2 regions of the Psychromonas sp. KJ10-2 genome follow, and region 2 is predicted to be linked to the other one. Evidence: riboswitches for the same ligand, from Rfam matches in the RefSeq annotation. Region 2 holds a riboswitch; the other holds the start of a gene.

Region 1 (16,902 bases), 1.5 Mb from region 2:
GTTAAATTGGCGGAAGATAAGTTAATGGGGAAACTACTAAGCCAAGATGAGTTTATGGATATTTTAGCCCCTTGGTTATCCCAAAACGCCAGCATGCCAGATACTTTAGTTTTAGGGTGTACACATTTCCCTTTATTAAAAACAGAGATACAAGCGTGTTTTAACACTGAGGTAAACTTGGTGGATTCAGGTGAAGCGATTGCCTTAAGAGTAAAGCAGTTATTGGGGGAAGAGCAAAAGCTTGATTTACAGAGCCAACAGGCTAATGCACATCAAGCTTTTTATACTAAGTTGTTTAACGATAACCAACACCTAGCTGCATTAACACAGAGTTTTTCTGGTTATGGTTTTAATGAGTTACAGCTTTGCAATCTATAAACCAAGGTTACAGTACCTTATAAGTGCCATTATCTAAGTCTTTAATTGTCCAATCGCCGATTGCATAGCGAATAAGTCGTAACGTAGGGAAACCAATGTTAGCTGTCATTCTGCGGACTTGGCGGTTACGGCCTTCCATAATAGTAATGCTTAACCACGTGGTTGGGATATTAGCGCGTTCGCGGATCGGTGGATAACGCTCCCAAATTTCAGGGTTATCCATAATTTTAGCTTTCGCGGGTAAGGTTAAACCATCTTTTAATGTAACCCCTTTACGTAGCTTATCTAAATCCGCTTCAGTAGGCACACCTTCTACTTGTACCCAATATATTTTGGCTGTTTTCTTACCAGGTTGAGTAATTTCAGCTTGTAATTGCCCATCATTGGTTAATACCAATAATCCTTCACTGTCTCTATCTAAGCGTCCTGCTGCATAGATATTAGGAATATCAATATAGTCCTTTAAGGTTTCTCGCATGCTATCGGTATTGCCTTCATCGGTAAACTGGCTCAATACATCGAATGGTTTATTAAACAATACAATCTTCTGCATTGATTTAGGCATGACTTTTTTAGGAACAAAGGTTTTATGCGCCGCTTTCTTTACATTAAAGTGAGTGGGTTTTTTAGTTGGGTGTTTACGCTTATTTTCACCTGTTTTGTTATTGTTACTTTTTTTATTGATGGGAGCTTGAGTCACTTATGTTCCTTAACACAGTTGAAAAAGGTTAAGTATATCAGAATAAAAAATTCACGCAGTGCAGTGATTAAATGGTATGTTTAAGGGTGTCGAATAATCATGTTTTCAGTTGTTTTGTTACTAGCTTGTAACATATACAGTGCATGAATGGTGATCAAGGTCACATTTAAACCTTTGAGATAAGAGCACTAAACTAGATAATTTTGTTTTTTTCGATATGATATCGGCTTAATTATTTTGTGTAACAAACTGATAACATTTTTTACGCAATTAATTCACTTCATAAATTTTTGTTAAAGGAAATAAAATGACAGATAAATCAGCAAAGATCATCTATACACAAACAGATGAAGCACCTGCGCTTGCAACTCACTCTCTATTACCGATTGTTAATGCCTTCACTAAAGCTGCAAACATTGTTGTAGAAACGCGTGATATCTCTTTAGCTGGTCGAATCATTGCTAACTTCTCGGATAAACTGCCAGCAGATCAGCAACAAGCAGATTCGCTAGCCGAATTGGGTGAGTTAGCTAAAACACCTGAAGCAAATATTATTAAATTACCGAACGTAAGTGCATCGATTCCTCAGCTACAAGCTGCGATTAAAGAATTACAAGCACACGGTTTTGACTTACCGGCTTACCCTGAAGTAGCAACAACTGACGAAGAGAAAGACACACAAGCGCGTTACGCAAAAGTGTTAGGTAGTGCAGTAAACCCTGTATTACGTGAAGGTAACTCAGACCGTCGTGTTGCTGATGCAGTAAAACAATACGCACAAGACAACCCACACCGTATGGGTAAATGGTCTACAGAATCTAAATCGCATGTTTCAAACATGTCTGAAGGTGATTTCTACAGCTCTGAGCAATCTGTTGTATTACAACAAGATGATGATCTGAAAATTGAATTCACTAATGCAGCTGGCGAAACATCAGTATTAAAAGCGTCAACGCCTGTATTAAAAGATGAAGTTATTGATTCATCTCGTATGAGCGCTTCAGCATTACGTGCTTTCTTTGAAAAAGAGATGACAGCAGCAAAAGAAGACAACATCATGTTATCGCTTCACCTGAAAGCAACGATGATGAAAGTATCTGACCCAATTATGTTTGGTCACGCTGTAACGGTTTACTTTAAAGATGTATTTGCTAAACACGCTGACCTATTTAAAGAGTTAGGTGTTGATGAGCGTAATGGTCTAGGTGATGTATACGCTAAAATCGCTACTCTACCTGCTGATCAAAAAGCGGCTATTGAAGCTGATATCCAAGCGGTTTACGCAACGCGTCCAAGCCTAGCAATGGTAGATTCAGATAAAGGGATTACTAATTTACATGTACCAAGTGATGTGATCATCGATGCTTCTATGCCTGCTATGGTTCGTTCTAGCGGTCAAATGTGGAATGCAGAAGGTAAACTTGAAGATACTAAAGCATTAATTCCAGATCGTTGTTACGCAGGTATCTACGAAGAAACAATCAAATTCTGTCGTGAAAATGGCGCATTTGACCCAGCAACTATGGGTAACGTCTCTAACGTTGGCCTAATGGCACAAAAAGCCGAAGAGTACGGTTCACATGACAAAACATTCCAAATCACTGAAGCGGGTACTGTAAAAGTAACTGATTCAGCAGGTAATGTATTGATGTCTCACGATGTTGAGAAAGGTGATATCTGGCGTATGTGTCAAGCTAAAGATATTCCAATCCGTGACTGGGTTCGTTTAGCTGTAAGCCGTGCGCAAGCAACAGGCCAACCAGCTATCTTCTGGTTAGATGAAAAACGTGCACACGATAAAAACCTTATCGAAAAAGTAAATGCTTACTTAAAAGATCACGATACAACGGGTCTAGATATTCAAATTTTAGCCCCTGTTGAAGCATGTAAATTCTCACTACAACGAGTTAAAGAAGGTAAAAATACTATCTCTGTAACGGGTAACGTTTTACGTGATTACCTAACGGATCTATTCCCAATTTTAGAGTTAGGTACGAGTGCTAAAATGCTTTCAATCGTACCGTTACTTGCAGGTGGTGGTCTATTTGAAACAGGTGCAGGTGGTTCAGCTCCTAAGCATGTTCAACAATTTGTTGAAGAAAACCATTTACGTTGGGATTCACTAGGTGAGTTCTTAGCGCTAGCGGTATCTATTGAAGATATCGCGGCTAAAACAGGTAATGAGAAAGCAGTTGTACTAGCTGAAGCATTACATGTAGCTAATGGTAAATTCTTAAAAGAAGATAAATCTCCTTCTCGTAAAGTAGGTGAATTGGATAACCGTGGTAGCCACTTCTACCTAGCAATGTACTGGGCTGAAGCCTTAGCTACTCAAACTAAAGATGTTGAGCTACAAGCACAATTCAAACCACTAGCTGATTCACTACTAAGTAATGAAGCTGTGATTGTACAAGAGCTGAACGATGCACAGGGTGTGCAAGTTGATTTAGGTGGTTACTTCCATACTGATCCAGCTAAAGTAACTACTGCAATGCGTCCAAGTAAAACGTTAAATGCTGCTGTAGATAATATCTAAATCTGCAATAGGCATATTGTGATGCAATAACTTTTGCATCTACATAAAAACCATTAGGTCGATGACTTAATGGTTTTTTTTGCCCATTATTTGAAGTCAGCGATAGTAATTACTTTAACAAGGGGAATAGAGTAGTTAATGAGAGTGATTGATATTAATACCAATCATAGTAAGTAACTGATCTATTTTACTTGTTAAAACAACTTATTTTTTCGTTGTAATTTTCGTATAGGGAACAACCATTTACATCAACTTACGCCTCAAACTAAGCCATTTTTCCGGCGCAAAATTTAGATCAGTTATTTAATACAATTGGTATAACGGGCTATTAGAAAGGGCGAACTTTTACTCATCAAACTATGTCATAGAAAAAATAATGTTCATTTTTGGTGCTATTGTCTGTTATTACGATAAAAATGATATTATGTACTTTCGGCTATAAGCTATGCCTATCTTATACTTTGTTTACTTTTACTGTTTAAGGGTGCTTGATGCGTCTTACCTTGTTTAAAAAATCCTATTTTCTATGTTACTGATCAGTTCCTTGATGGTGATCGGTATCGCCAGTTTAATTGATGATAGCTTTCAACAAGGGTTACAGCGTTATTTAAACCATGGAGAAGAGCGGAAACTACGCCTAGTGTCAGAAAACCTTTCCTCCTATTATTCTGAAGATAAAGGGTGGGATGAGTTAACACCTGAAGTAGCAGAATTTATTCTCGGGCGTATTTTTGCGCGACCATCAGAAAATAGTAGTGAACCACAAAAAGCTCGATCACGTTATGTGGCTCGATTACTGAGACGTATTACTGTATTTGATAATAACTGGAGGCCGCTATGGAATAAAGACATCACACTAGGCAATGATGAGATAGTTAAAGTGCCAATCAGATATAACCATAAACTGGTGGGCTGGGTGGCAACCAAAAAGCGTGATATTACACCTGGCGCTTTAGAGAGCAGCTTCCATAAACAACAAAAATACAACTTAATGTGGATTGTATTGTGGGTGACATTAATCTCCTTTGTGCTGTCATGGTTGTTAGTGCGTCACTTATTAACGCCTTTGAAACGCTTGGAAGATGCAACTAGTTCAATACAGGAAGGCGATTACCAAACTAAAATACAAATAGATGGTGAAGATGAGTTAGCTGCGTTATCAATGCGTTTTAATGAATTAAGCCAAAGCTTATTAGTGCAAAAAGAGACCAGAGAACAATGGTTGGCTGATATCTCACATGAATTACGCACCCCTATTTCCGTGTTAAAAAGCGAAATTGAAGCATTACAGGATGGTATCCGTAAACCAGAGCCTAAGTATATTGACTCTTTGCATTACCAAGTACAAAACTTGAATAAACTGGTGAATGATTTATATCAGTTATCCTTATCCGATGCGGGCATGCAATTTGATTTAACTGAGTCGGTTAACATTAAGAAACTAATTGAAAATAATTGCTTACAATATCAATTACGTTTTCAAGAGAAAAAAATTCAGTTACAACATTATTTTCAAGAAAGTGCAGTTAATACAATTACCGGAGACAGTAAGGCTTTGACTCAACTCTTCTCTAATTTATTCGAGAACAGTTTACGTTATACCGATGGTCCTGGTATTTTAAATGTGCAAGTCACCCAAGATAAAAAGATCATGCAAATTCGTATTGAAGATAGTGCGCCTGGTGTGCCAGATGCTGCATTACCTAAACTATTCGAACGTTTGTTTAGGGTTGATGAATCACGAAGTCGTTTAAGTGGTGGTTCAGGTTTAGGTTTATCTATTTGCCAAACGATTGTCAAAGCACACCATGGCAAAATGTTAGCAAGCCATTCAGAGCTAGGTGGTTTAGCGATCACTATTAACCTGCCTATCTCATCAAAATAATTGTTTAAAGGAAGTGTTATGTCACAACGTATCTTAATTGTGGAAGATGAAGAGTCCTTAGCACAAGTGCTAAGCGAGTATCTTAGTTTATCGGGTTTTGTTACCGATGTGATTAATGATGGCAGTCAAGCCATTGACTGGTTAAAAAATAATCCTATTGATTTGTTAATCTTAGATCTTATGTTACCAGGGAAAAATGGTTTAGATATCTACCGAGAACTACGTACCTTTAGTGAGGTTCCTGTGGTGATGGCAACCGCTCGTGTAGATGAAATCGATCGTCTTATTGGTTTAGAGCTAGGTGCTGACGATTATATTTGTAAGCCTTATAGTCCACGTGAAGTAGTGGTACGTGTAAAGAACATATTAAGGCGTGCTAGTGACGATACAAAAGCCTTTGAGCAAATTTTAAGTATTAATGAGTCAACTATGCAAGTATTAGTGAAAGGGCAAGAGGTTAGCTTAACACGTGCAGAATTCCGTCTTCTTGCCCACTTTCATCAACATAAAGACCAAGTATTTAGCCGTGAGCAATTGATGTCGCAAATCTATTCTGATAACCGAGTAGTAACAGATAGAACCATTGATAGCCATATTAAAAACCTACGTCGTAAGATACAAAATGTCGATGCCGAGGTTGATTGTATTCAATCAATTTATGGTGTGGGTTATAAGTTCGCACTATAAAGCCACTATTCAGTGTATCGCCTCAATGAGGCGATACACATCAACATTCAGTGATCAATATCTCTTAAAAAATAGCATAAAAACGCTAACTCCTTAATTTATCCATATTTCCTGCACATTGCTTCTTTATTATCTCTACATCGGCTTAGAACAGAGCCATTATTACTAAAGTAAAAAGAGGTTTATATGAAAAAGTTATTTATGTTAAGCAGTGTTGCATTAATCGTTTCTAGCTCTCTAACAATGGCTGCAGTGAATAAAGTTGCAAATAACGACTTCGCAAGTTTTGATAGCAACAACAATGGTGAAATTAGCCAAGAAGAAGCAACGGGTAAATTAGCTAAGCGTTTTGATAAAGTGGATGCGGATGCAAACGGTTCAATTTCAAAAGCAGAGTTTGAGAACATCAAACAAATGAAGAAAGATCGTAAACAACCTAAGTTTGCTGATTTTGATACTAATAATGATGGTGAAATTACTAAAGCTGAATTTGATGCTGCAAAACCAATGCATAAAGGTAAGCAACCTAAGAAGCCTGAGTTTGCACAAGTAGATACAAACAAAGATGGTGCTATCACTAAAGATGAAGCAAAAGGTGGTTTAGCGAAGCACTTTGATAAAATTGATAGTGACGCAAACGGTTCATTATCAACGACTGAATACAACGCAATGGAAAACATGCGTAAAGGTGGAAACCATAAATTAGACTTCTCTGATGTGGACACAAACGCTGATAAAGCTATCTCTAAGAGTGAAGCTAAAGGCATGTTGTTAAAGCATTTTGATAAAGTAGATAGCAATGATGATGGTTCAATCTCTGAAGCTGAATTTGCAAAAATTCAAGAGATGCATAAAGGTAAAGGCAGAGGTCATAAAAAACCAAGCTTTGAGAAAATTGATAGCAACAGTGATGGTGTGATCAGCAAAGACGAAGCAAAAGGTCGCTTGGCTGAAAACTTCGATAAAATCGATGCAGATAAAAGTGGTGACCTTACTAAACAAGAGTTAAAAGCTGCATTTGATATGCACAAAGGTAAAGGCCATAAAAAAGCTAACTTTAAGAAAATGGATAGCAATGATGATGGTGTGATCAGCAAAGACGAAGCAAAAGGTCGCTTGGCTGAAAACTTCGATAAAATTGATGCAGATAAAAGTGGTGACCTTTCTAAACAAGAGTTAAAAGCTGCATTTGATATGCACAAAGGTAAAGGCCATAAAAAAGCTAACTTTAAGAAAATGGATAGCAATGATGATGGTGTGATCAGTAAAGACGAAGCAAAAGGGCGTTTAGCAGATAACTTTGATAAAATTGATGTAGACAACAGTGGCGATATTACTAAGCAAGAGCTAAAAGCAGCCTCAAAAATGCACAAAGATAAAGGCCATAAAAAACCAAGCTTTGATAAAATCGATGCGAATAACGATGGTGCAATCACTAAAGATGAAGCAAAAGGGCGTTTACTAAAAGGCTTCGATAAAGTTGATACAGATTCAGATGGTAAAATTACTTCTGCTGAGTTTGAGTTAGTGAAAAAAATGCATAAAGGTAAAGGTCACCCAAAAGCAAACTTTGAGAAATTCGATACAAATAACGACGGTGCAATCACTAAAGATGAAGCAAAAGGGCGTTTATTAAAAGGTTTTGATAAGTTAGATAGCAATGCTGATGGTAAAATTACACAACAAGAGATTGATGCAAAAGTTATCATGAAGCATAAAGGTCAAAAACGTCCTACATTCGACATGTTAGATGCAAATGGCGATGGTAAAGTTACAAATGTTGAATTTAATAACTTTTTACAACATAAAGGTGAGATGAAAAAAGCTAAATAAACGGGTATTTCCCTATTCACCAGCTAATCTTAAAATGCCTGAAAAGTTCGCTTATCGGGCATTTTTGTATGGGGCATTTCGTTTAAGGATTATACCAATCATACCAATCATACTAATTAACTGATCTATTATACTTGTTAAAATAACTTATTTATTTGTTGTGAATTTCGTAAGGAAATAGCCATTAAAGAATGAATATCTTTTCGTTCATTCTCCGACAGATGATTAACGAAGTTAATCATCGATAGGCTCAATTAACACCTTAAACTAAGTCATTTTTCCTACGCAAAATTTAGATCACTTATTTAATCTAATTAGTATTATAAAGTCCATTGACGGCAATAATTAATAAACTCTTGTAAAATTGGGCTTTGGTATTTTTCCTTATGCCAGACCAGGTATAAATCTCGCGACATATCAATATCAATAGGTAAGGTGACTACGCGTTTATCGTTTAATGCATGACGCGCTGCAGTTTTAGACATACAAGCCATCCCTAATCCGGATGCACAACAATTGATGATCGCTTCGGTACTGGTTAACTCAAAGGCGATATCCAGATCTGTTAAATGTTGCCCAATATGGTCAATAAAAAAGTGTCGTGAGCCAGAGCCTTTCTCTCGTAATATCCAATGTTGATTATGTAAATCATTTATCGTCACTACTTTATGCTTCATTAATGGATGTTCAGGATGTACAACAATCACCATCTCATCTTTTAACCATCGTTCAACGTGTAATTGTTTATCAATGAGTAAACCTTCAACCAATGCAATATCTAGCTCGTAGTCGATCAGTTGGTTACCAATACTGGTACTGTTATCGATGCACATAAATTGATCTTGATGAGTGCTCACTTGCCTGAATTGAGACAATAAAATAGGCAGCAGATGATTACCTACGGTATTACTCGACCCTATACGTAATTTGCCTTGAAAGTTATGACTGTCAAAGAGGGTAATAATCGCCTTGCTACGCTCTAATTGTTCATCGGCTAAAGGCAGTAAAGCCTTACCCATTTCATTAATCAATAAACGGTTATTTTTACGTTCAAACAATTTATGCCCTAGCTGCTTTTCTAACTCCGCTAAGGCCATACTAACCGCTGGTTTGCTTAAAAACAGTTTATCCGCCGCTGTGGTTAAGGTTTTTTCTTGAGTGATGGTGATAAAAATATGCAGTTGTTTTAAGGTGATATTCATAATGCGCTCATTGTTATGATTAGCTTAACGATATGAGCTACAGTGTAAATTATTCTTAATAGTTTTACAGTGACAGATTAATCGTTAGCGTTAACCTGCCCTAAAAATAGAGTTAATGGTGAGGTGTGGCTGCTTGTATCTGCTTTAATAAATCCGCAGCTGCTTGTTGTGGCGATTCTGCATGACAAATGGCTGATACTAAGGCGACACCGTCCACACCTGTCTCGATAATTGAATCTAAATTAGTGTGATTGATCCCACCAATAGCAACAATTGGGAACTGGCTAAGTTGTAGTGCTTTTGTTAGCCCCTGTATTCCCCACTGTTTTTTGATATTGGTTTTGGTTGGTGTTGCAAAAATTGCACTTAAGCCAATGTAGTCCAGCGGTAAATCATTTGCTTCAAGCAGTTGTTGCTCATTCTCTATGGATAACCCTAATAATTTATTTGGACCAATTAGTTTGCGGGCTAGTTGAACTGGCATATCTGATTGTCCAAGGTGCACCCCATCAGCATCAACAGCTAAAGCGACATCTACACGGTCATTAATAATAAGTGCGACTTGAGTTCCTTGTAATGCCTTTTTCACGGCTTGAGCACGTTTAATATAAGACTGAATATTATCGCCTTTCTCACGCACTTGTACCATGGTTACACCACCCGCAACGGCTTCTTTAACCACTTTTAACAGAGTTGTTAAATCTTGCTGGTCGTCAGTAACTAAATATAAACGATACGGGTTCATGTATATTCCTTGATAATTTAATTAATGGTCAGTTTTAGGTGTTGAACAATCATTTCAGAATCAATTTGGTATAGCAAATCTAAGAGATTCATTTGCAAACTGCCTGGTCCAGCTGACTTTTTCTCTGCCAGTTCACCGGCAATACCTAAAATGGCAGCTGCGGCTAAACCTGTATCTTCACCAATCGCAGCAAAGGCACCGGTTAGGGCACTTAAACTACAGCCCATACCAGTAATATATGGCATCATTGCATGCCCGTTATATAACTGTATTTCAGACTGTGCTGTGATGATGTAATCCACTTCACCAGAAATAACTACATTAGCTTGGTAAGTTTTAACTAAATAACGTGCAGCATTGACCGCCGATTCACTACTGTCTAGCGCATCCACACCTTTACTGGTCGCTTGCTCTCCGGCTAAAGCGATGATTTCAGAGGCGTTAGCACGAATAATCAGGTGTTTGGCGAGTTCTGCAATTTGACGTGAAGTCTCTGTGCGTATGCTACTCGCGCCACACCCCACAGGATCTAATACCACAGGTTTATTATTGGCATTAGCCTGCTCAACAGCATATAGCATACGTGGGATCCATTGGCTGTCTAAGGTGCCAATATTAATCACTAAAGCGCCGCTAAAGGACATCATTTCCGCTAACTCTTGTCGGGAATGCGCCATTATAGGTGAAGCTCCAATGGCTAGTAATGCATTAGCGGTATTATTCATTACCACATAATTAGTGATGTTGACCACCAGTGGTTTTTGCTCACGTAAGCTAAGTAGTGCCTCTGTGATCAATTGTTGTTTGTCTTGGATTGTAGTCATTATTTAGCTCCTTGATTGAGTGCATCTAACCCTTGTTGCCAAAAAGCCACTTCCATTCGTGTGGCTGTTTTGAACACTTTAATAAGCTGCTGGCCACGTGGGCTATTGATATCAATATCAGCTAACAACTGGTCAAGGTGTTGTGTGCTTTCAATGATGCTTTGTTGGAACTCTTCTCCACTATAGAGTTCGATCCAACTAGCAAATTCATTGCCTTCAAATAAGGTATTTTTGTCTTCAGCTAAAAATCGACCTATTTCAGCATAACCTATAGAGCAAGGCGCAAGCGCTGCATATAAATCTACGAGATCGCCTGTCATCCCAGCATCTAACACGTAACGTGTATAAGCCACAGTGCCCACATCTTCATCTTCTGCTTCTAAATCAGCTTCGTTTAATCCCCAGTTTTTACAGTAGGTAATATGGTGATTAATTTCAAAGTCCAATAATGCATGCACACTCGGTAAGGCTTTACGCATATCAGCCAATGTATTTGCTTTATAAATGGCGAGAGCATAAGCACGGGCGTACTGTTTTAAAAATAGAAAGTCTTGCTTTAAATAATGTAAAAAGCATGGCTGTGCTAGGCTGCCATTGCCAAGCTGCAATACAAAAGGGTGTTTTGTGTAGGCTTGCCAATCAGCTTGGCAAGCGTTAATTAAATCTTGATGATTCATGGTTATCTCGCTTAATCAGTAGGCTAATCACTATATTATTTGAAGCTTGGCATGTAGTCTTTTGCCTGTGGCAGTTTTTTAATCAGTTTATTGTCAAACATAAACTGAGCGTAATCGTCGTAACGTGTTAAATCGACTGCTGAAGGGCGCAGTGCAAAGCGTGACAGAGTATCTTTCCAAGCGCGTTTATTAAGCTCATTGTCTAAGGTATCTGGTGCATAACTAACAAACTCTTTCCAGTGCCGCTTGAGGGTGATTAGTGATGTAAATAGTGGCTTGTTCTAAGGCTTTGTTAAAGGCTTTGATCATCGCTGCATCATAGTTGTTAGCATTGGCAACAAAGATTAATTCATCATAAGCAGGTACGCCGTGCTCTTCAGGGAAGTAAGCTTTTGATTCAAAACCTTCTAAAGCTAATTGGTTACTTTCAAAGTTACGTAATCCACCCCAAATGGCATCCACTTTGCCTGATGCTAAAGAAGCAGATAAAGCCCAACCCACATTAATGATTTCAACATCATTATAAGTTAGATTTACTGTCTCTAACATTTTGCCGATAATCGCTTCTTCACTACCTGAGATAGCAATGCCGACTTTTTTATCTTTTAAGTCACTTAGGTTATTAATTTTGCCGTTATCCAATACCATTAAGGTATTTAATGGTGTGGCAATGAGGGTTGCAGAACGTACTAACGGTAGCCCTTCTGCGACATCAATAATTAGGTTTGGTTGGTAGGTTATTGCTAAATCTAGGTTACCTGCCGCCACTAGTTTAGGAGGAAGACTTGGATCGGCTGGCTCTTGAATATCAATGCTTAAACCTTGTTGCTTAAAGTAGCCTCGTTGTTGTGCTATCACAATTGGGCCATGGTTTGGGTTAACAAACCAATCTAACATCAAGGTGACTTTCTTTTCCTGTGCCATTGTCGACTGTGTAAACAGAGTGAAAAGTAATGTCAGTGATGTCAGTAAAAAGTGCTTTTTCATTGCAGGTATTTCCTTATTATTCCAATATTAGTCCATTCAATGGACAGTGTTGTGTGTAAATAACTAAAGTTGCCAGGGTATTAATTTGTTTAAAAGTTTGTCCGTGATGAAATAAAGCCCAACGGAAATAGCCGATAAGATAAATAGCGCGGCAAACATTTCATCAATTAACATGCGGGCGTTGGCTTGTAACATCAAATATCCCAAGCCTTGACTTGACCCAACCCATTCGCCAGCAACTGCACCAATAGGCGCTATCACCACAGCGACACGTATCCCTGAAGCGAGTGTAGGTAAAGAGGCTGGTAATTGAATATGGCGTAATAGTTGCCATTTAGTGGCTTGCATTGTCTTGGCTAAATCGAGATACCCAGTAGGTGTGTTCTTTAACCCGTCATAACAACAGGTCACTACAGGGAAGAAAATAATAATCGCCGCCATCACTATTTTTGAGGCAATACCGTAACCTAACCAGATCATCAAAATAGGGGCGATAGCAAATACGGGAATAGCTTGGCTAGCGATCAAAATGGGTAGTAACCAACGTCTTACCGGTTTAAATAGGAGCATCTGTAAGGCAAAAAATAGTCCCATGGATAAGCCTAACAATAGACCTAAAACAATCTCTTGTGTTGTTACCCAGCTATGCTTAAGTAAAATATCGAGACGACTTATTAAACGTTCAAATACCGATAAAGGCTCTGGTAAAATAAAACTAGGTAACTTAAATATTAATACACTGGCTTGCCAAATCACCAAAAGCATCAATAACGTGAATATTATTCGTAGGCTGTTTTGCAACACTTTTTCAGGGTTGTTAATACGCTGAGTTAAGACGTTAATATTAGGAAATTTATTCATAATCTTGCTCTAATTGTTGAATAATTTGTTGCTGTAATATCGCACTTTCTGCATTCAATGCTCTGGGAGGGGCGGAATTTGGCAATGAAAGTACACTCGCAAAGGCGGGCTTTCCATGCAAGATATATAATTGGTCAGCTAAGCGAACGGCCTCTAATGGGTCATGAGTGATTAATAAAACCGTTTTATCTTTTAATAATTGGTGTGCTAGGTTTTGTAGTTTATAGCGCGTTACTGCATCTAAAGCCGAGAAGGGTTCATCCATTAATACTACTGGTTTATCTTGCATCAAGGTTCTGGCTAAGGCGACACGTTGGCGCATTCCCCCTGATAAATTTTGTGGTAATGCTTGGGCCTTATCAGCTAAGCCGACCTCAGCTAACAACGTTAATGCTTTATGGTGTTGCTGTGTTTTTGAAGGGGAAGATGGTGTTTTGGGGGTAAACTTTTCGCTAAGTAATACATTATCTAATACGTTTAACCAAGGCATTAATAAGTCTTGTTGAGCCATATAAGCGACTTGCTCTTTAAGTGCTATTTGATTGCTAGTAGATAACTCGCCAGACCACTGCACCTTGTCCGTTAGTAAATTCGCAAGGTAGCGTAATAGGGTCGTTTTGCCACAACCACTGCGACCTAAAATACAGCTCCATCCTTGTGCAGGCATCTGCATGTCCAGCCCAGATAATACAGGTTGAGTATCTTGTTGATAGCGTATAACACCTTGTTCAATAGTAATGGCTGGTGAATGTAGCATCTTTGTTTTTGTAATGGTTAAGGCCATGTTAGCAATCACTGTCGTTGTGTTGTTGGTAAAAGTGATGTACCGGGCCTCGTCCTTTACCGATAGTGAGTTGGTCAGCATGCATTAACGCGTGCGTAATATAATTTTTTGCTGCTTGTACTGCCTCTGCCAATAGATAACCTTGTGCTAAATAGGAAGCAATAGCCGAAGAAAGTGTACAACCTGTCCCATGGTTATTATTGGTGTAAACTCGATCAGCTGTTAACTCTTGAATAACATGAGATAAAATTAACAGATCGGTACTGTGCTTATCTTGTTGTAAATATCCCCCTTTCAATAACACGGCTTTAGCTCCTAATTGACGTAACCCTTTGACCATCGACTGCATTTGTTGGGTTGTTTCAGGAAGGTTCTGTGATGTACTGTCGCCGATTAATGCTGCGGCTTCAGGTAGGTTTGGAGTAATAATGTTTGCTAAAGGAAACAGCTCAGATTTTAATGTTTGGATGGCTGATTTTTCTAATAATAAGTCACCATTGGTGGTGACCATTACCGGGTCAATGACGATAAATTGAGGCTGGTACTGTTTTAATTTTTTGGTCACCAAGCTGATAATATCACTATCAGCTAGCATACCAACTTTTACCGCCACGATATTTAAATCACTGAAAACGGCGTCTAATTGCTTTTCAACATGCTCTAGTGGAATGGGGAAAATACCAGAAACACCTAAGGTATTTTGCGCTGTGATCGCGGTAATTGCTGAGCAAGCATAACTGCCTGTGGCTGAAATAGCCTTAATATCCGCTTGAATACCTGCACCACCGCCACTATCGGAACCTGCGATGGTCAATACGATCGGCACCTCCGCCTGAGCTGAAGAGGTTGTCATTGAATCTGCTATTTGAGTTTTAAGGTTGCTATTGGCCATCATTGCTCCGATTACAACGCCTCGGAACTATATGAGAAAACCCAATACGCGCAAAGATGCACTATGGTAGGTGTTTACATAGTTCCCTGCGTCAGTGCTAACTGTATCAGGTTCAACGGGTATCGATGCAATCCTAAAAGGTATCGCATTCGTTCTCAGCCTTCGGCTCCCCGACTATAAGTGTTTTGAATCATAACAAGTTTAGATGAAAGTGCAATGCAACATATAGCGCTTTGTTATCTGTGAGGCATAAATTGATGAGGAAAAGGGGAGGCAGATGTTTGCGCTTGCTGAGTCAAGCAAAGCGCAAACAAGAGATAAAAGTAAATTATTGGTTAATACGTGCTTTGAATTGCGCACGGGTCTTCTCATCTGCTTTTTTGTACCAGTAATCTAGCATTTGTCCTGCTACATCGCCTTCTGTTTGTCCATTGGCAGGAACAATAATAGTGGCAGGTTGGTGTAATGAAGCGGGTTTGTCTGTTTGATTATACGCTGCGGCTTCAGCTACTAAGTCTCGGTTAAATTGGATGCCATTTTTCATTAATTTACCTTGCTCAAAAGAAACGGCTTTACCACTAGTATCTGTTAAGGTGATTTCTGGCTGTTCATTAAATTGATTAATCTGCTTTTCAGAGCGTAATCTAGGTAAGCTCATTGTGTAGTCTTGGTTGTTTCCTTCAAAAGTGATTAATATGATATCTGTGGTGAAATAATTAACCTCGCCACCTGCACGGTAATTCCCTTCATATTGAAAAGCAATTTGGTTTTTACCATCTTTTAATATTAACGAGTTTTGTTGTTTAGCGATCTCACCATTCACAACCTTTAGTGATACCTGAGAGGGCACGGTTAGCTGGATATCTGCAAAGGCTTGTTGGCTTAGGCTACTGATTAAGGCAAGGGTTATAAATTTCAATAGTTTCATATTTGATACTCATTATGCTTAAAGGGGAAGAGAAATGTGTTGATTGAGCAATTTGGTCTGTGTGTATAGAGAAAAATTATTTTTATTAATCAATTAATCTTTTAATTTAACACAAAAAAGCACTCAGAAGAGTGCTTTTTGATATGTGCGTGTTTAATCAGAAGCCTTAGAAACCGTAACGAGCACCGAACTGTAGCTCATTTTCACGGTTACCAGCTGTATAATCACTTGAATTATCGTTGTTTAGCGCTAGTTTGTAGCTACCGTATAATGCAAAGTTACCCATGTAACGAGCGTATTCAATACCAATAAAGTTTGTATCTAATGAATCGATATCGTCAGCTGAGTAGTAGCTGTAGCTTGCATTCACAACGTTCTCTTGGTTGGCACCAAAGTAGTAAGCTGCAAAGGCATCGGCAGCTACGAAGTCTGAGTCTTCAATACCATCTGCCGAGATATTACCAGCCATACCCATTGCCGATAGGTAAATACTATCTTTAGCGTATTTAGCAGCTACTAAGTATGATGTTGAATCATCTGTGTCTGTACCATTACCGTATTCTTGGTCACTTGTTGCTACACCAGCTGCTAATTCAAGCTCTGGGCTAAACTTGTAAGCTGCCATTAAACCGTAACCGTCAGCGTTGTCATTTGCGTTTTGCGTAGCAGAAGCTTGTACAGTTAAAGCATCAGCTTGGTACACGTAACGTAATGTATTCTTTGAACGGTCTGCGGTTGTTACTGTATTTTCATTAACGTAACCACTGAATGTTTCTGCTAGGTCAGTAAAGTCAGTTAAGTAAGTTACCGCATTAGCTTGGTGACCGTAAATAAATGAGCCTGCCTGTGTATCTGCACCTACGTATAGGTGACGAGTGTTTAGGTTCGCATCATTATCATCTTCATTTTCAGTTATTTCAAACTCGTAACGTCCAAATACAGTTAAATCTTCATTTAGCTTGTTTTTACCGTTTACGTTTAAA
Region 2 (16,902 bases):
TGGTTAGACTTAGGTCGAAGCTATTGATCGAAGCCCCGGTAAACGGCGGCCGTAACTATAACGGTCCTAAGGTAGCGAAATTCCTTGTCGGGTAAGTTCCGACCTGCACGAATGGCGTAATGATGGCCATGCTGTCTCCACCCGAGACTCAGTGAAGTTGAAATCGCAGTGAAGATGCTGTGTACCCGCGGCTAGACGGAAAGACCCCGTGAACCTTTACTATAGCTTAGCAGTGAACTTAGAGCCTACATGTGTAGGATAGGTGGGAGGCTTTGAAACCGCGTCGCCAGATGCGGTGGAGCCGACCTTGAAATACCACCCTTGTATGTTTTGAGTTCTAACCATGGCCCCTGAATCGGGGTTTGGGACACTGTTTGGTGGGTAGTTTGACTGGGGCGGTCTCCTCCCAAAGAGTAACGGAGGAGTACGAAGGTTGGCTAATCACGGTCGGACATCGTGAGGTTAGTACAATGGTATAAGCCAGCTTAACTGCGAGACAGACACGTCGAGCAGGTACGAAAGTAGGTCATAGTGATCCGGTGGTTCTGAATGGAAGGGCCATCGCTCAACGGATAAAAGGTACTCCGAGGATAACAGGCTGATACCGCCCAAGAGTTCATATCGACGGCGGTGTTTGGCACCTCGATGTCGGCTCATCACATCCTGGGGCTGAAGTCGGTCCCAAGGGTATGGCTGTTCGCCATTTAAAGTGGTACGCGAGCTGGGTTTAGAACGTCGTGAGACAGTTCGGTCCCTATCTGCCGTGGGCGTTTGAGAATTGAGAGGAGCTGCTCCTAGTACGAGAGGACCGGAGTGGACGAACCGCTGGTGTTCGGGTTGTTATGCCAATAGCATTGCCCGGTAGCTACGTTCGGAATCGATAACCGCTGAAAGCATCTAAGCGGGAAGCGAGCCTCAAGATGAGTTCTCACTGGAACTTTAAGTTCCCTAAAGGGCCGTTGGAGACTACAACGTTGATAGGCAAGGTGTGTAAGTGCGGCAACGTATTGAGCTAACTTGTACTAATTACCCGTGAGGCTTAACCATACAACACCTAAGTAGTGTTGTTATGTGACCAAGATTGTCAAAGAAGACGTTAAAATATAAGCGCTTGTGATAGCGTATTTACATAGACTGCTACGATTAGATAGAGCAAAAAACAAGAACATTAGAACATCACTTTCCTAATTACAATTTTATGCTTGGCGGCCATAGCGCTGTGGTACCACCTGATCCCATGCCGAACTCAGAAGTGAAACGCAGCTGCGCCGATGATAGTGTGGGGTCTCCCCATGTGAAAGTAGGTCATCGCCAAGCGCCTCATTTAAAATAGCCCCACTGGTTAGTTCCGGTGGGGCTTTTTTAATTGTGTTGATTTATGCTGACCTACGCAGAAAGTAGGGCGAGTTTACCGAAAGGTAAGGGTCACGAGCAATATTCACCCATCGCCAAGCGCCTAACAACGATAAACCCCAGTCTTCGAAAGAAGGCTGGGGTTTTTTCGTTATTGAGCGCTTAGACGCCGATGACTACTTTTACATGGGATAAACAAAGCAGCGACGCAGTCGCTTTCCTTTAGTGTGACAGTAGGGCGAATATCGCGACAGCGATGGGGCATGAGCAATGTTCACCCATCGCCAAGCGCCTCATTAAACGAACCCTGTTGATTCACGTCGACAGGGTTTTTTTATGTCTGCTGACCTACTTAAACATGGGATAAACAAAAGTAGCGACGCAGTCGCCATCCTGATGTGTGACAGTAGGGCGAATATCGCGACTGCGATGGGTTATGAGCAATATTCACCCATCGCCAAGCGCCTAATATGAACAATCCCTGTTGGCTATGTCAGCAGGGATTTTTCCGTTCTTGGCTGCAGGTTTATGATGAGCTACGTAAAAGTTATACCAATTGTATTAAATAACTGATCTAAATTTTGCGCCGGAAAAATGGCTTAGTTTGAGGCGTAAGTTGATGTAAATGGTTGTTCCCTATACGAAACTTACAACGAAAAATAAGTTGTTTTAACAAGTAAAATAGATCAGTTACTTATTATGATTGGTATTAGGGCGAATGATGCGATAGCATCGGGGCTAAGCTCTGCGTGCCCTGGTAGTACGACAGCACAGGTCACGAGCTTTATGACTACTTTCCATCGCCAAGCACCTAATACGAACAATCGTTGTTGATAATATCGACAGGTTTTTTTATATCTATAATTTAGCATTCTTATTTTTTATATTGATAGTAGAATCTGTTCCATTAATTTAAAACCTGCGGTAGCAGCAGTACAACAAGATCTGGCTTTTCAATTATATTAAGGTGAGTTTTACCGCCTTATACCAATTGTATTAAATAACTGATCTAAATTTTGCGCCGGAAAAATAGCTTAGTTTGAGGCGTAAGTTGATGTAAATGGTTGTTCCCTATACGAAACTTACAACGAAAAAATAAGTTGTTTTAACAAGTAAAATAGATCAGTTACTTACTATGATTGGTATTAAACGATTACATCGCTATCTTGGCTGTATGCTCCCAGAACAGCATTAAAATATACTTAATAAATATATTAAAGAGTCTAAGTAAAGATCACCGTTTAGTTAAACAAGAGAGTTTAAATATGAGTAATGAAACGAGTATTATTAGTAACCTAGAAGAGTTAGAGAAATTCTTGCTTTTAGTTGAGAGTGGTAGTTTAGGTTTATCAAATGTATCTGGTCTAGCGTTAGCTACGAATAATAAAGATGGACGTAGGTTTGTAGCTGTATTAGATGATAAACACCAATTATTATTATCACGTTGGGTAACTGAAGAGGTGTTTCAAACAGGGCAAGATTTGGTTCGTAATGGACCTAGTAAGCACTAATTTTATATTGTTCTATAAAAAAACCGCATTTAAGCGGTTTTTTATTAGTTTGGAATAGTCTGACTATCGAGTGCCAAAGACAACAATTGTTTTGCCATGAGCAGAAATTAATCCTTGCTCTTCTAGCATTTTCAAAATACGACCAACAGTCTCACGTGAACAACCTACAATTTGACCAATCTCTTGACGAGTAATTTTAATCTGCATACCGTCTGGGTGAGTCATCGCATCTGGTTGTTTAGCTAAATCTAGTAATGTATTTGCAATACGACCTGTCACGTCTAAGAATGCTAAGTTACCTACCTTTTGACTAGTCACTTGCAGTCTGTTTGCCATTTGACGAGAAAGGCGCATTAAAATTTCAGGGTTAACTGTAATTAACTGTGTGAATTTTTTGTATGAGATTTCTGCTACTTCACAAGCTGACTTTGCTTTCACCGAAGCACTACGAATTGGGTTTTCTTCTTTATCAAATAAACCTAGCTCACCAATGAAGTCACCTTGGTTTAAGTAAGAGAGGATCATCTCTTTTCCGTCTTCGTCTTTGATAACAACTGCAACAGAACCTTTAACAATAAAATATAAAGTATCAGCTTTTTCACCAGCGTGAATTAACATACTTTTTGCTGGGTATTTATGGGTATGGCAGTGTGATAAAAACCATTCTAACGTTGGATCGGTTTGAGGCTTGGTAATGATCATAAATTTCCCTTTGTCTGTAGTAATAGCTATACCGCTATTCTTGTTATTTTATTCACTAATTCATTTTAGTTGTGTATGAATTGTATCGTTTTTTTCATACTCTGTAATATTTATGAGTATTAGTTGTGTAATAAATTAGATCTTTGTCATAAATAGGTGCATTTTCTTTAATAATATTTAGATTATGGACTAGTAGATACAAAATTAACAATTTATCTGTTTTATTATTAATCAGTTTGGGCCTGTGAAAATGCTTCTTTACTTATTAAGGTAACACTTTCATTAAGTTCAGAATACATAATGTAAATGTCTTCATTTTCAACTTGCTTTAACACTTGTTTTGTCTTTTCTGCTAAAGAAAATTCAACTTCACCGTAATCAGTCCCTTCTCGTAAAATATACTGTTCAATTAAATTATTAAGGGTAGTTTCATCAAGTTGTTGGTGGGGATGCGCATTGTTAAACTCATTTTTTAAATTTAAGAAAGTTGTTTCTCTTACTCATCTACAATATCAGTTTTATCTATTATTGGTAGCATGGAGTAAGAAATCTTTATAGTAATAATAGCTAATTAGTGGTCCATTAAGAGATGAGCTAAGAAAGAGTCTATTTAAACCATATGTTTAATATGGTTGTTATTATATGATGTTACATTCTAGGTAAATAATTGGTTAATGGAGCTTATATGTATTTAAAAATGCTAAGTTTAATCTTAGTGGTTTTTCCGTTAGTAGCCACTGCAGGTGATGTTGATGCAGGTAAACAGAAGTCTGCTATTTGTGCTGCTTGCCATGGCGCAAATGGTATAACTAACGTGCCTGTTTATCCTAATCTAAAGGGGCAAAATGAAGCTTATTTAATATCGGCTTTAAACGCTTACAAAGCAGGGCAACGTGAAGGTGGTTTGTCTGCTGTAATGATTCCTCAAGCAACATCGTTAAGTGATGAAGATATTGAAGATTTAGCTGCTTATTACTCCTCATTGAAATAATGCTTATCGTATAATGAAAAATGGCCTAGTCAGGCCATTTTTATATTTATGAATGATAGAAAATGATCTTCTTTATAAATCATCTGAGTGATTGGCAAGGTATTTAGCAACCCCTTCAGGTGAAGCCTCGATGCCCGCTTTATCTTTTGCCCATTGAGCTGGGCATACTTCTCCGTGCTCTTCATGGAATTGTAACGCATCCACCATGCGTAGCATTTCATCTATATTGCGTCCTAAAGGTAGGTCGTTGACTACTTGGTGACGTACTTTACCCTCGTTATCAATCAGAAAAGATCCACGTAATGCAACGCCTTCGTCTTCCAACTCAACATCATAGGCTTTACAAATTTCATGTTTAATATCTGCTACAAGCGGATATTGCACTGCGCCGATACCGCCATTATTGATAGAAGTGTTACGCCATGCATGATGAGAAAATTGTGAATCAATAGATACACCAATGATTTCAACTCCACGTGCTTGGAAATCTCCAAAGCGTTTATCAAATGCAATCAGTTCAGAAGGGCATACAAAAGTGAAGTCAAGTGGATAAAAGAAAAGCACTATCTTTTTACCGTTAGCAAAATCTTTCAGATTAAAGTTATCTATAATCTCGCCATTACCTAATACTGCTGCAGCAGTAAAATCAGGAGCCTGTTTGCCTACTAATACCATGTGATTTTCCTTTCTTTGAATTCAAGTTGTATATTGAATCAATGCTTATGTTTTATGTAGCCGACTATGATGCGTTAAATTAAGGCTTTATGAAATGCTTTTATGGAGAAGACTCCATTAATGTGACTACTATTATTAATTCAACAATAGTAAATCACTGTTAATGGATATTTGGCGATTTTAGATTGTGTGCTTAGGTTGTTGTCTTACTTTATGCCGTCAGGTTATGGGTTTCTTGAATATTGGCTAAAATCTGGCTTACGTTTTTCATTGAAAGCGTTTCTACCTTCTTGCCCTTCTTCACTCATGTAGAAAAGCATTGTCGCATTGCCCGCTAACTCTTGTAGGCCTGCCTGACCATCACAGTCTGCATTCAAGGCAGCTTTTAGGCAACGTAATGCCATTGGACTATTTTGTAATATTTCACGGCACCATTTCACTGTTTCTTTTTCTAAATCCACAAGAGGAACGACGGTATTGACTAATCCCATGTCAACGGCTTCTTGTGCATCATACATACGGCAGAGGAACCAAATCTCTCGTGCTTTTTTCTGCCCTACAATGCGCGCCATGTAACTTGCACCCCAACCACCATCGAAAGAACCGACTTTTGGACCAGTTTGACCAAATTGAGCGTTATTCGCAGCAATCGTTAAGTCACACATCATGTGTAATACATGCCCTCCACCTACTGCATAACCAGCTACCATGGCGATTACAGGTTTAGGGCAAGTACGAATTTGACGTTGGAAATCTAATACATTGAGGTGATGACCGCCGGTGTCATCTTTATAACCTGAATCTCCACGGACACTTTGATCACCACCTGAGCAGAAAGCTAAATTGCCTTCGCCAGTCAGAATAATCACACCAATCTCAGCGTCATAACGAGCATCGTGCAAGGCTTGCATCATTTCGTTAACGGTTTGTGGCCCAAATGCATTACGTACTTGTGGGCGATTGATGGTGATTTTAGCTATGCCTTCAGCCTTGTGATAATAGATATCTTCAAAAGTTAACGCGCTCGGTTGCCATTGTATTGCGGAATAATGTGTTGATTCAGTCATAGTCACTCCATTATGTATGCCATCAAGGAAATTAAACCGCTAATTGCTCAGTTGTTTAATCGTATTGGCATAGTTTATGGGGTCTTGTTGATGTGTATTATGACCTAGGCCATTAAAACAGCGAATTTTAATATTATTAAGTGTTGGAAATAGGCTGGCGACTTGCGCAAATTTAGTGTCTTTTTCACCATATAGGTAAGTAATAGGTAAATCGGTCTTTTCTAAAAAGTGACTGGCACATTGTTGGTTGGCTAAACTAGTAGATAACAACATATTTGCTAAAAATACACCGTAATTATGGCTACGTTTTTCAATAATAAACTGTTTTTGAATATCATTGAGGTCATCAAAAATCGGTTGAGAGTACCATTGCATCAAACTTTCTTCGATGGCATTGGTTGCAAAGTGTGTGGCCCAATTGAGATCAAATTGCCGACGTTGTATTTTTTCCTGTTCATTATCCAGTCCTAGATGACAAGACTCTAATACTAAGTGCTGTAAACGTTTGTCTTGCTGGGTACGAGCATAATCTAGAGCAATCCGTCCACCTAGGGAATAACCAATTAAGGTAAAAGAGTGAATGTTTAATGTGGCGAGGGTGAATTGTATTAATTGGTGACAGTTTTCGAAGCCATCTTGTAATGAAATGACACAGCCTGCAGAACGGCCATGGCCTGGTAAATCGATAGTGACACAATGATAATCATCTTTGAGTGCTTCTATGGTGCTTTGCCAATCGTTGCGGTTACCTAAAAATCCATGTAAAAAAACTAACGTGGGGTGAGACGTTGAACCTTGCTGTTCACTATATAATGGCATTTTTCACCTGCTCCTTAATAACGTCTAGTTGTGTTGTCGTTAATTTGTTATCAGTACAAACCTCAATCAGGGTAGTGCAATTTGTTGCGTTATTCATTAATGCTGTTTGATAGTGTGCTTTAAATTCAGAAAATGTACTAGGTTTGACATAATTAATGGAAAATTGTTCACAAGTTTGTGCAAAGGTCAGACCATGAGGCTGTTGATAAAACTGCTGTTGCTGTGCTGCAGGAATCGGTAAGAGATTAAAAATCCCACCTCCATCATTATTCAATAATAAAATGATAAAAGGCTTATTGAGTTGTTTGCATAGTGCTAACGAGTTTAAGTCGTATAGAAAAGAGGTATCACCAATGACCAGACTGCTTGCAGTATTTTTCTGCTTTGCAATTCCTACCGCAGTAGCGATTAAACCATCAATGCCACTTGCTCCTCGATTACTATAAATATGGGAAGAGGTATTAGCGAACATATCTGCAATACGAATAGCGAGGCTATTACCAAGTAGTGTTTGCATAGGCATATGATTGAGTAAATAGACTGTACTGTTTATTTCATTAAGCGCTTTAGAGTGAGTGTAAGTGGTTAATGTTTCACTGAGCTTTTTCTGTAAATTAACTATTTTATTGAACCAGCTATGATCGGGGTAGCTTTGTGGAACCACAGAGCAAATGAAAGTGCTAGCGGAAGTCATAAATCGTTGTGTGACTGTATGAGTTGGATCGATGCGTTGTTGATGCTCTGAAATCACCCAAAGTGGTGCGGTATTATTATCAATCAATTGAGTAAGGCGTTTACTAATCAAGTGATCTGAAAATTGGACGATTAGCTCAGACTCTAGTAATAATTCACTAAATTTGGGGTTGTTTAATAGTAGGTCATAGTGCGCAATGTTTTGCGTTGAGTGTTGTAGCTGAGACTGCACATCTGCAAAAAGTGGTAATTGATGCTGAATACAAAATTGTTCAATGGCTAAGGCTTGTTGTTTATCCTGAATTCTTCCTACGACCACCATTATTTTGGAGTAGGGTAACTCGATACAAGCTGGTAAAACGCTAGGTTTACTTTGATGATAACAAGTGAAAGGAGAGATATGTTGAGTCCAAACTTTTAAAGGCGTTAAGTAGTCAGTAAAGTCACTTAGTTTATGCTCTGGATAAAGTGGCTCCCTAAACGCGATATTGAAGTGGATAGGTCCAAGCTTTACCTGTTGTGATGCAATTCCCTGATCTAATGTTGATAACAAAAAATTAGGAGGGATCTCGGTTGTTGGGCTAGGGATCTGCTTAAAGAAAATAGGATAGCTAGAAAAAATATGTTGCTGTTCAATCGCTTGATTAGCAGCGCAGTCAATTAATTCTGTTGGTCTGTCTGCTGAAAGCACAATTAATGGTAAGTGACTTTGTCTAGCTTCTATGACTGCAGGGTACAAGTTTGCAACTGCTGTACCTGAGGTTGTTATTATCACCACAGGCTTAGTGGATGCTTGGCACAAGCCAAGTGCAAAAAAACCTAATCCTCTTTCATCAAAATGCACATGTGCAGTAGCTTTTTTATTATTGGCTACGGCTAACGTTAAAGGTGTTGAGCGGGAGCCTGGTGCAATGCAAAAATCACTAATGTCATGACGGGTCAGTTCTTCTATTAATAAACTTGCCCATAATAGGTTAATATTTGAGTGATAACATGAAAATGGCTTATCGCTATCTGTGTGCATTTATAAGTCTCGCTATTGAGGTTAACTATTTAGAATAGTTAAAATAGTGCCAATTTTATTATCAAGTCTTGCCATTCATCGCTGGCAATTGACCCTGTAACAATCCCCGCGCCTGCAAATAATTTAATGCTATTACTTTTAATTAAAGCACTTCTGATAGCGACACTAAAATCACTGCTATCTTTACTTATATAGCCAACAGCTCCTGCATACCAACCTCGTATATAAGGTTCATTATCATTAATAAATTGCAGAGCAGATAACTTAGGGATTCCTCCTACTGCAGGTGTGGGATGTAAGCTGTGTAGCAGATGATTATCCTTTACTTGTTTAGGCAAAGAAGCTTTTATTGGCACACATAGATGCTGTACATTTTGTAACTGCATCACTTGAATAGGGGAACAGTTTACCTGCGCTTTTAATTGTTTAAGGCTTGCTACAATAAATTCTTGTACGATGTGGTTTTCACGGTCTATTTTTTTGTCATGTAATAAACCTTCTTTTAACCATTGGTCTTCATTAGCCGTCATTCCCCTTGGTGCTGTTCCTGCTAGGGCTTCGGTAGTAACTGACTGGTGGTGACGTGAATATAAACGTTCAGGCGAGCAGCTAATAAAAGATCGTTTTTCTGAAAACTTAAAAACATAGTGAAAGCTATTAATATTAGCCTTTTGCCATAACTCCATCACATCCCAAACGTTAATATTGCTATCAAAACATAATTCAGTTTGTCTTGATAATACGACTTTAGGTAATAATGCTTTGTACTCTATTGCTAACTCAACTAGTTCAGCCCATTGCTGTTGGTTAGGTGTATCTTGTCGACTGAACTTCGAAAGCGATAGTAGTGAATTGGATTGCGGAGCTTGTAAGGAACTTACTGCTTCAATGGTATCGTCGATGGCGTTATTACCGTCAAAGTGAAATATTACTTCCCACTGTTCATTCAGCTTTTGAAAAACCATTAAAGGGCGAATAAAACAAGTACTAGGAAGTCTAGCCATTGTTCACCTTGTTGCTGAAAAGCCAAACCACCTAAATAAAGTTGTTGGTCAGAAGCATTGGGGATATGATTTAACACTTCAATACTGCCCAAGCTAGCTAGTGTGTGAGTGTGTTCTTTATTCTGCCAATAAATAAGAGGGTATAGCATTGGTTTATTACCTGAGGGATTATTTTGTCCTTTCAGCAATGCCAATAATGTAATGGGATCAATTGTAATAGATAAGTTTTGTGATGGGTATTGTCCATGCTCAAAACTAAAGAATTGTAGTTTCTGTATTAATTGTTGTCGAAATTGCTTAAATTTACACATCAGTTCGTTACAACCATCGGTGGTTAATCAACATTTACATAACACTATCTTAACCATTACCTATGCATTGTTATTGATAAATATCATCGTTTAGCACTTTATTTATATAGGATTATTGAGTGAACAAATATCAAGTTTGGCTTCACGCCTGTCGTCTGCGTACACTGCCTTTGGCTGCATCTTCTATCATTGTGGCTGGTGGCTTAGCAAAGTATTACCAGGTTTTTGATATGGGCATTTTTCTATTGTCTTTATTAACTGCTTTGTTGTTACAAATCCTTTCTAATTTAGCTAACGATTATGGGGACGCAGTATCAGGCGCTGATGATCAACGTGTTGGGCCACAACGGATGATGCAAAGTGGACTAATTAGTAAAGTGGCAATGCAAAAAGCCATTATCTTTGTCACCTTTGCTTGTATTCTGTCTGGTTTATCTTTATTGGTACGATCTTTTGGTGACGATCTTCAGCATTGGTTACTATTTATAGGGTTAGGTATTGTAGCGATAGTAGCGGCGATCACTTATACCATGGGTAAGATCCCCTATGGTTATCGCGCCATGGGCGATGTTGCAGTCTTTCTGTTTTTTGGTTTATTAGGCGTATTAGGCAGCTTTTTATTTACAGGCATTAACTTTACCCGTTGAGATTCTTTTACCAGCTTTTAGTATCGGTTTCTTAAGTGCTGCAGTATTGAATATTAATAATATGCGTGACCTAGCAAACGATAAAGCGGCTAATAAAATAACCTTAGTGGTGTTATTTGGACGTCAAAAGGCATTTATTTATCATCTATTACTTATTATTGCTGCGATGGTGTGTAGCGGGCTGTACATTTATAGCTTACCGGGCAGCCAATTCTGGCAATTCCTATTTTTATTAATTGCTAGCCCATTAATCAAAAGTTGTACGCAAATCTATATTGCTCTGAATGACTTTGAAAATGAGAGCGCGATTTTTAATGAGCAATTAAAAAATACAGCTATCAGCACTTTTGTTTTCTCATTGCTCTTTTCTATTGTACTGATCACATGAACTGCTTAATTTTGCGACTAAACACTGTTTTAAATAACAGCGTTTTGGTTTTTTTTCGCGTTTTACAGAAAATATGACAAAATAAAGTCGAAAAAAACAACATATTTCCGCTTTTTTCTAAATACTGTGTTCTGTTTAACTACAAAGATTGTATAATGCCGCGGGAATATAGCCTCCAATTTTTTACATACAGAGTATAAAAAATGACTGATTTAACTAAATACAGAAACATTGGTATTTTCGCGCACGTTGATGCGGGTAAAACCACAACTACAGAACGTATCCTGAAACTTACTGGTCAAATCCACAAAACTGGTGAAGTACATGACGGCGAATCTACAACTGACTTCATGGAACAGGAAGCTGAGCGCGGTATTACTATCCAGTCTGCTGCTGTAACTTGTTTCTGGGACGATCACCGTTTTAACGTTATCGATACTCCTGGACACGTTGACTTCACAGTTGAAGTATACCGTTCTCTTAAAGTACTTGATGGTGGTATCGGTGTATTCTGTGGTTCTGGTGGTGTTGAGCCTCAGTCAGAAACTAACTGGCGTTACGCGAATGACTCTAAAGTTGCTCGTATCATCTTCGTAAACAAATTAGACCGTATGGGTGCTGACTTCTACCGTGTTGTTAAGCAAACTCAAGACGTACTAGGTGCTAACCCACTAGTAATGGTATTACCAATCGGTATCGAAGACGACTTCTCTGGTGTTGTTGATTCTATTAAGCCGTAAAGCATACGTTTGGGATGACTCAGGTCTTCCAGAAAACTACAAAATCGAAGATGTTCCTGCGGACATGGTTGATAAAGTAGAAGAATACCGTGAAATGCTAATTGAAACTGCATTAGAGCAAGATGAAGATCTACTAATGGAGTACTTAGAAGAAGGTACAGAACCTTCAATTGAAGACATTAAACGTTGTATCCGTACTGGTACTCGTACAATGGACTTCTTCCCTACTTACTGTGGTTCTGCATTCAAAAACAAAGGTGTTCAACTTATCCTTGACGCTGTTGTTGATTACTTACCTTGTCCTACAGATGTTGATCCACAACCTCTTACAGACGAAGAAGGTGAACCTACTGGTGCAGTAGCAACAGTTTCTGCTGAAGAAACATTTAAAGCATTAGCATTTAAAATTACAGATGACCGTTTTGGTTCTCTTACTTTCGTACGTATCTACTCAGGTACACTTAAGAAAGGTGACACAATTCTTAACGCTGCTACAGGTAAAACTGAGCGTGTTGGCCGTATGTGTGAAATGCAAGCTGATGACCGTAACGAACTTACTTCTGCACAAGCGGGTGATATCATCGCTATCGTTGGTATGAAGTCTAACGTTCAAACTGGTCACACATTATGTGATCCAAAAGATCCAATCATTCTTGAAGCTATGGTATTCCCAGAACCAGTAATCTCTATCTCTGTAACACCAAAAGATAAAGGTTCTACTGAGAAAATGGGTATCGCTATCGGTAAAATGGTTGCAGAAGATCCAACATTCCGTGTTGAAACAGACCAAGATTCAGGTGAAACAATCCTATCTGGTATGGGTGAACTTCACTTAGATATCAAAGTAGATATCCTAAAACGTACTTACGGTGTTGAGTTAGTTGTAGGTGAACCTCAAGTTGCTTACCGTGAAACAATCACGCAAGCAGTTGAAGATTCTTACACTCACAAGAAACAATCTGGTGGTTCTGGTCAATTCGGTAAAATCGATTACCGTATCAAGCCTGGTGAAGCTGGTACTGGCTTTACGTTCACATCTACAGTTGTTGGTGGTAACGTACCTAAAGAATTCTTCCTGCAATCGAGAAAGGTTTCGAAGGCATGATGGATAACGGTGTACTTGCTGGTTTCCCTGTATTAGACGTTGAAGTTGAACTATTTGATGGTGGTTTCCACGCCGTGGATTCATCTGCAGTAGCATTTGAATTAGCAGCACGTGGTGCATTCCGTCAATCTATCCCTAAAGCGGGTGCTCAACTTCTAGAGCCTGTTATGTCTGTTGACGTATTCACGCCAGACGATCACGTTGGTGACGTTATCGGTGACCTTAGCCGTCGTCGTGGTATGATTGCTGGTCAAGAAGCTGGTGCTTCTGGTGTTCGTATTAAAGCTGACGTACCTCTTTCAGAAATGTTTGGTTACATCGGTTCACTACGTACAATGACTTCAGGTCGTGGTCAGTTCTCTATGGAGTTCAAAAACTACATGCCTTGTCCTTCAGCAGTAGCTGATGCAGTGATCGAAAAAGTTAAAGCTGAAAAAGAAGCTGCTAAGAAATAATCTTTCTTAACAATCTTTGAAAGTTCGAGCCCTAATGACGAAAGTCATTAGGGCTTTTTTTGTGGGTGTTAATAAATTAGCAAAAGCGTTTGAGTGCATTGCCCTTAGTCCAGTATGGAATTCAAAAAGGTTATGCCTTGTCCTTCAGCAGTAGCTGATGCGCTATACCCAAAGCAAGTCGAAAAGTTAAAGCTGAAAAAGAAGCTGCTAAGAAATAATCTTTCTTAACAATCTTTGAAAGTTCGAGCCCTAATGATGAAAGTCATTGGGGCTTTTTTGTGGCTGTTAAGAAATTAGAAAAAGTTAAATTAGCAAAAGCGTTTGGGTGCATCATCTTCAGGTCACTACGTACAATGACTTCAGGTCGTGGTCAGTTCTCTACACCATTCATGAAACATCTTTAAGGGGCGCTGGATTTATCCTGCTTGTTTCGGTCTTTTGATTTTATAAACAGCCACAAACTATAAACAGCTGTTTAATTCCAATACAATTTCTTCTATACTCTTTGCCATCTTGTCGGAGTGCTAATGGGAATATCCCAAAGGCTGAGACCACGTTAAGTGAATACCAATTTTAAAAGGTAATCATGTGGGATCCGTGGAACCTGATTAGGCTAATACCTACGAAGGGAACAAGTAGAAAATATCTGTCTTTGGATATTTTTAGCTTCCCACACCTATTCGACAAGCACTCTTCTCATTTCTATAAGAAAATAGGTAAAGAATGCTATGTCTAAAGATATCAACTCAACATTAAAAACAACAAGTCGTAAAAATTTATCCCGTAAACAATCTCGCCAAGCCGCGCAAGATTATATTCAAAATTTGAACCATCAAGCTTACCCTAATTCAGAAAAATCTTTATTGATGGAGAGATCCATCCGATCAAAGTGGCAATGCGTCAAATCCATCAAACAGATACCTTTGTAGGAGGCACAGAGCAAAATCCAATCTATGAAAAAAATGAGCCTATCCCAGTTTATGATGCTTCAGGCCCCTATACAGACCCGAATACTAAAATAGATGTGCATGCAGGTTTACCCCGTTTGCGAGAGAGTTGGATCACAGCTAGAGGTGATAGTGAAGCATTAGTTGGAGTGAGCTCTGAATTTGCTCAACAAAGACTGTCAGATAATAGCTTAGATGAACTTCGTTTCAGTCACCTACCGCAGCCATTAAAAGCGAAGGCAGGAAAATGCGTGACACAAATGCATTATGCTCGCCAAGGCATTATTACTCCTGAGATGGAATACATTGCGATTCGTGAAAACCAAGGTCGTGATCGCGTTCAATGTGAAGCCTTACACTTTCAACATGCAGGACAAAGTTTTGGTGCTAATTTACAAGATCGTATTACGCCTGAATTTGTACGGAAAGAGGTAGCAGAAGGTCGCGCGATTATCCCTGCTAATATCAACCATCCTGAATTAGAGCCGATGATCATTGGTCGTAACTTCCTAGTGAAAGTAAATTCGAATATTGGTAATTCGTCGGTGAGCTCATCGATTGAAGAAGAGGTTGAAAAGCTAGTGTGGTCGACATTATGGGGCGGCGATACGGTAATGGACTTATCAACGGGACGAAATATCCATGAAACACGAGAGTGGATCTTACGTAATTCACCCGTGCCAATTGGTACGGTTCCAATTTATCAAGCGCTTGAAAAAGTAAATGGTGTAGCAGAGAACCTAACCTGGGAAGTATTTAGAGATACATTGATCGAACAAGCCGAACAAGGCGTAGATTACTTTACTATCCATGCGGGTGTGTTACTGCGTTTTGTACCAATGACTGCTAAACGTGTGACTGGCATTGTGTCCCGTGGTGGCTCTATCATGGCTAAATGGTGTCTATCACATCATCAAGAAAACTTTGCCTATGAACACTTCAGAGAGATATGTGAAATCTGCCAGCAGTATGATGTTTCACTGTCATTAGGTGATGGTTTGCGTCCTGGCTCAGTTGCAGATGCTAATGACCAAGCGCAGTTTTCAGAACTAGAGATATTAGGCGAACTAACTAAAGTCGCTTGGGAATATGACGTACAAGTCATGATTGAAGGCCCAGGCCATATACCGATGCAGATGATCAAAGAAAATATGGATAAACAGCTGGAAGATTGTTTTGAAGCACCATTTTATACATTGGGCCCGTTAACCACCGATATCGCGCCAGGTTATGACCATATCACGTCAGGCATTGGTGCTGCTCAAATCGGTTGGTATGGTTGTGCAATGTTATGTTACGTGACACCTAAAGAGCATTTAGGCTTACCTAATAAAGATGACGTTAAAGTAGGGTTGATCACTTATAAATTGGCAGCCCATGCCGCTGATTTAGCAAAGGGGCATCCTGGTGCACAAATCCGTGATAATGCATTATCAAAGTCTCGTTTTGAATTCCGCTGGGAAGACCAGTTTAACTTAGGTTTAGACCCTGTTACATCACGTGAATATCACGATGAAACGTTACCGCAGGAGTCAGGTAAAGTTGCTCATTTCTGTTCAATGTGTGGCCCTAAATTCTGTTCAATGAAAATCACTCAAGATGTGCGAGACTTTACCAAACAGTTAGAGAGAGGCGAGATATCTATTAAATTACTAGATGAAACGGTCACACTAACAGCACAACAAGGTATGGCGAATAAAGCCAAAGAGTTTAATGATAGCGGGGCTGAAATATATCAACCTCCCGTATTAGAAAAAAGTTTAAAACTTCACAAGTGTAAGGTTAAATATGAATAACATAGTATGGACAATTGCCGGCTCTGACTCGAGCGCTGGCGCAGGTATTCAAGCTGATCTTGCTACCTTTAATGATTTAGGGGCAGACCCTTGCTCAGTGATCACTGCGGTAACAGCACAAAATTCAGTATCAGTTCAGCTGGTTGAAAGCGTCTCTGAAAAAATGTTTACCCAGCAACTGGCTAGCCTCGCAGAAGATATGCCTGCAAAAGTGATTAAAATAGGGTTAATGGCTAGTGTTGAACATGTGAAAATATTGGCACAACAATTGGCTTTATATAAACAAACTTGGCAGAAAGCTCCATTTGTTATTTACGACCCTGTCGCAGTTGCTTCGACTGGTGATGATATGACTGAGGAAGGCATCATAGAGGTCATTAAAGCGGAGTTATTGCCGCAAATTGACCTATTAACGCCTAACGCTAATGAAGTCTTAACATTATCGGGGCACGCCTTAATCTCAGGTGAGTCTTTCAAACCTGCGGTGGATAAACTGATTGATATGGGCTGTGGCAGCGTGTTGATAAAAGGCGGGCATTTTGAGCTGGTGGATAACGTAGCCCTAGATTACTGGAGTGATGGTAAAAGAGAGATTGCTTTAACCAGTCCTCGTTTAGAGAATGTGCATACTCATGGCACAGGTTGTACCCTATCTAGCGCGATAGCAGGGGCAA

The links. Region 2 has a riboswitch for thiamine pyrophosphate ahead of thiC (phosphomethylpyrimidine synthase ThiC). Riboswitches for the same ligand answer to the same signal wherever they lie in the genome.
Region 1: another riboswitch for thiamine pyrophosphate. It lies ahead of thiD (bifunctional hydroxymethylpyrimidine kinase/phosphomethylpyrimidine kinase); the one in region 2 lies ahead of thiC (phosphomethylpyrimidine synthase ThiC).

What each region holds. Positions count from the first base shown of each region.
Region 1 covers NZ_CP178827.1:3,661,171-3,678,072, forward strand. The annotation lists gene murI (glutamate racemase) at 1-378, shown strand, start outside; gene ACLKL2_RS18095 (pseudouridine synthase) at 386-1,078, opposite strand; gene ACLKL2_RS18100 (NADP-dependent isocitrate dehydrogenase) at 1,386-3,614, shown strand; gene ACLKL2_RS18105 (ATP-binding protein) at 4,141-5,499, shown strand; gene ACLKL2_RS18110 (response regulator) at 5,518-6,186, shown strand; gene ACLKL2_RS18115 (hypothetical protein) at 6,373-8,019, shown strand; gene ACLKL2_RS18120 (LysR family transcriptional regulator) at 8,340-9,221, opposite strand; gene thiE (thiamine phosphate synthase) at 9,334-9,966, opposite strand; gene thiM (hydroxyethylthiazole kinase) at 9,984-10,790, opposite strand; gene ACLKL2_RS18135 (TenA family protein) at 10,790-11,467, opposite strand; gene ACLKL2_RS18140 (ABC transporter substrate-binding protein) at 11,690-12,454, opposite strand; gene ACLKL2_RS18145 (ABC transporter permease) at 12,518-13,315, opposite strand; gene ACLKL2_RS18150 (ABC transporter ATP-binding protein) at 13,308-14,099, opposite strand; gene thiD (bifunctional hydroxymethylpyrimidine kinase/phosphomethylpyrimidine kinase) at 14,101-14,952, opposite strand; TPP riboswitch at 15,058-15,174, opposite strand; gene ACLKL2_RS18160 (YccT family protein) at 15,320-15,919, opposite strand; gene ACLKL2_RS18165 (porin) at 16,086-16,902, opposite strand, start outside.
Region 2 covers NZ_CP178827.1:2,142,635-2,159,536, reverse strand. The annotation lists rRNA gene ACLKL2_RS10420 (23S ribosomal RNA) at 1-1,047, shown strand, start outside; rRNA gene rrf (5S ribosomal RNA) at 1,202-1,317, shown strand; gene ACLKL2_RS10410 (hypothetical protein) at 2,619-2,864, shown strand; gene crp (cAMP-activated global transcriptional regulator CRP) at 2,928-3,566, opposite strand; partial or broken gene ACLKL2_RS10400 (YheU family protein) at 3,794-4,015, opposite strand; gene ACLKL2_RS10395 (c-type cytochrome) at 4,252-4,557, shown strand; gene ACLKL2_RS10390 (peroxiredoxin) at 4,630-5,232, opposite strand; gene menB (1,4-dihydroxy-2-naphthoyl-CoA synthase) at 5,457-6,299, opposite strand; gene menH (2-succinyl-6-hydroxy-2,4-cyclohexadiene-1-carboxylate synthase) at 6,339-7,118, opposite strand; gene menD (2-succinyl-5-enolpyruvyl-6-hydroxy-3-cyclohexene-1-carboxylic-acid synthase) at 7,105-8,835, opposite strand; gene ACLKL2_RS10370 (isochorismate synthase) at 8,874-9,839, opposite strand; gene ACLKL2_RS10365 (hypothetical protein) at 9,800-10,150, opposite strand; gene menA (1,4-dihydroxy-2-naphthoate octaprenyltransferase) at 10,270-10,797, shown strand; gene ACLKL2_RS10355 (prenyltransferase) at 10,844-11,185, shown strand; partial or broken gene fusA (elongation factor G) at 11,389-13,485, shown strand; TPP riboswitch at 13,993-14,133, shown strand; partial or broken gene thiC (phosphomethylpyrimidine synthase ThiC) at 14,214-16,228, shown strand; gene thiD (bifunctional hydroxymethylpyrimidine kinase/phosphomethylpyrimidine kinase) at 16,221-16,902, shown strand, end outside.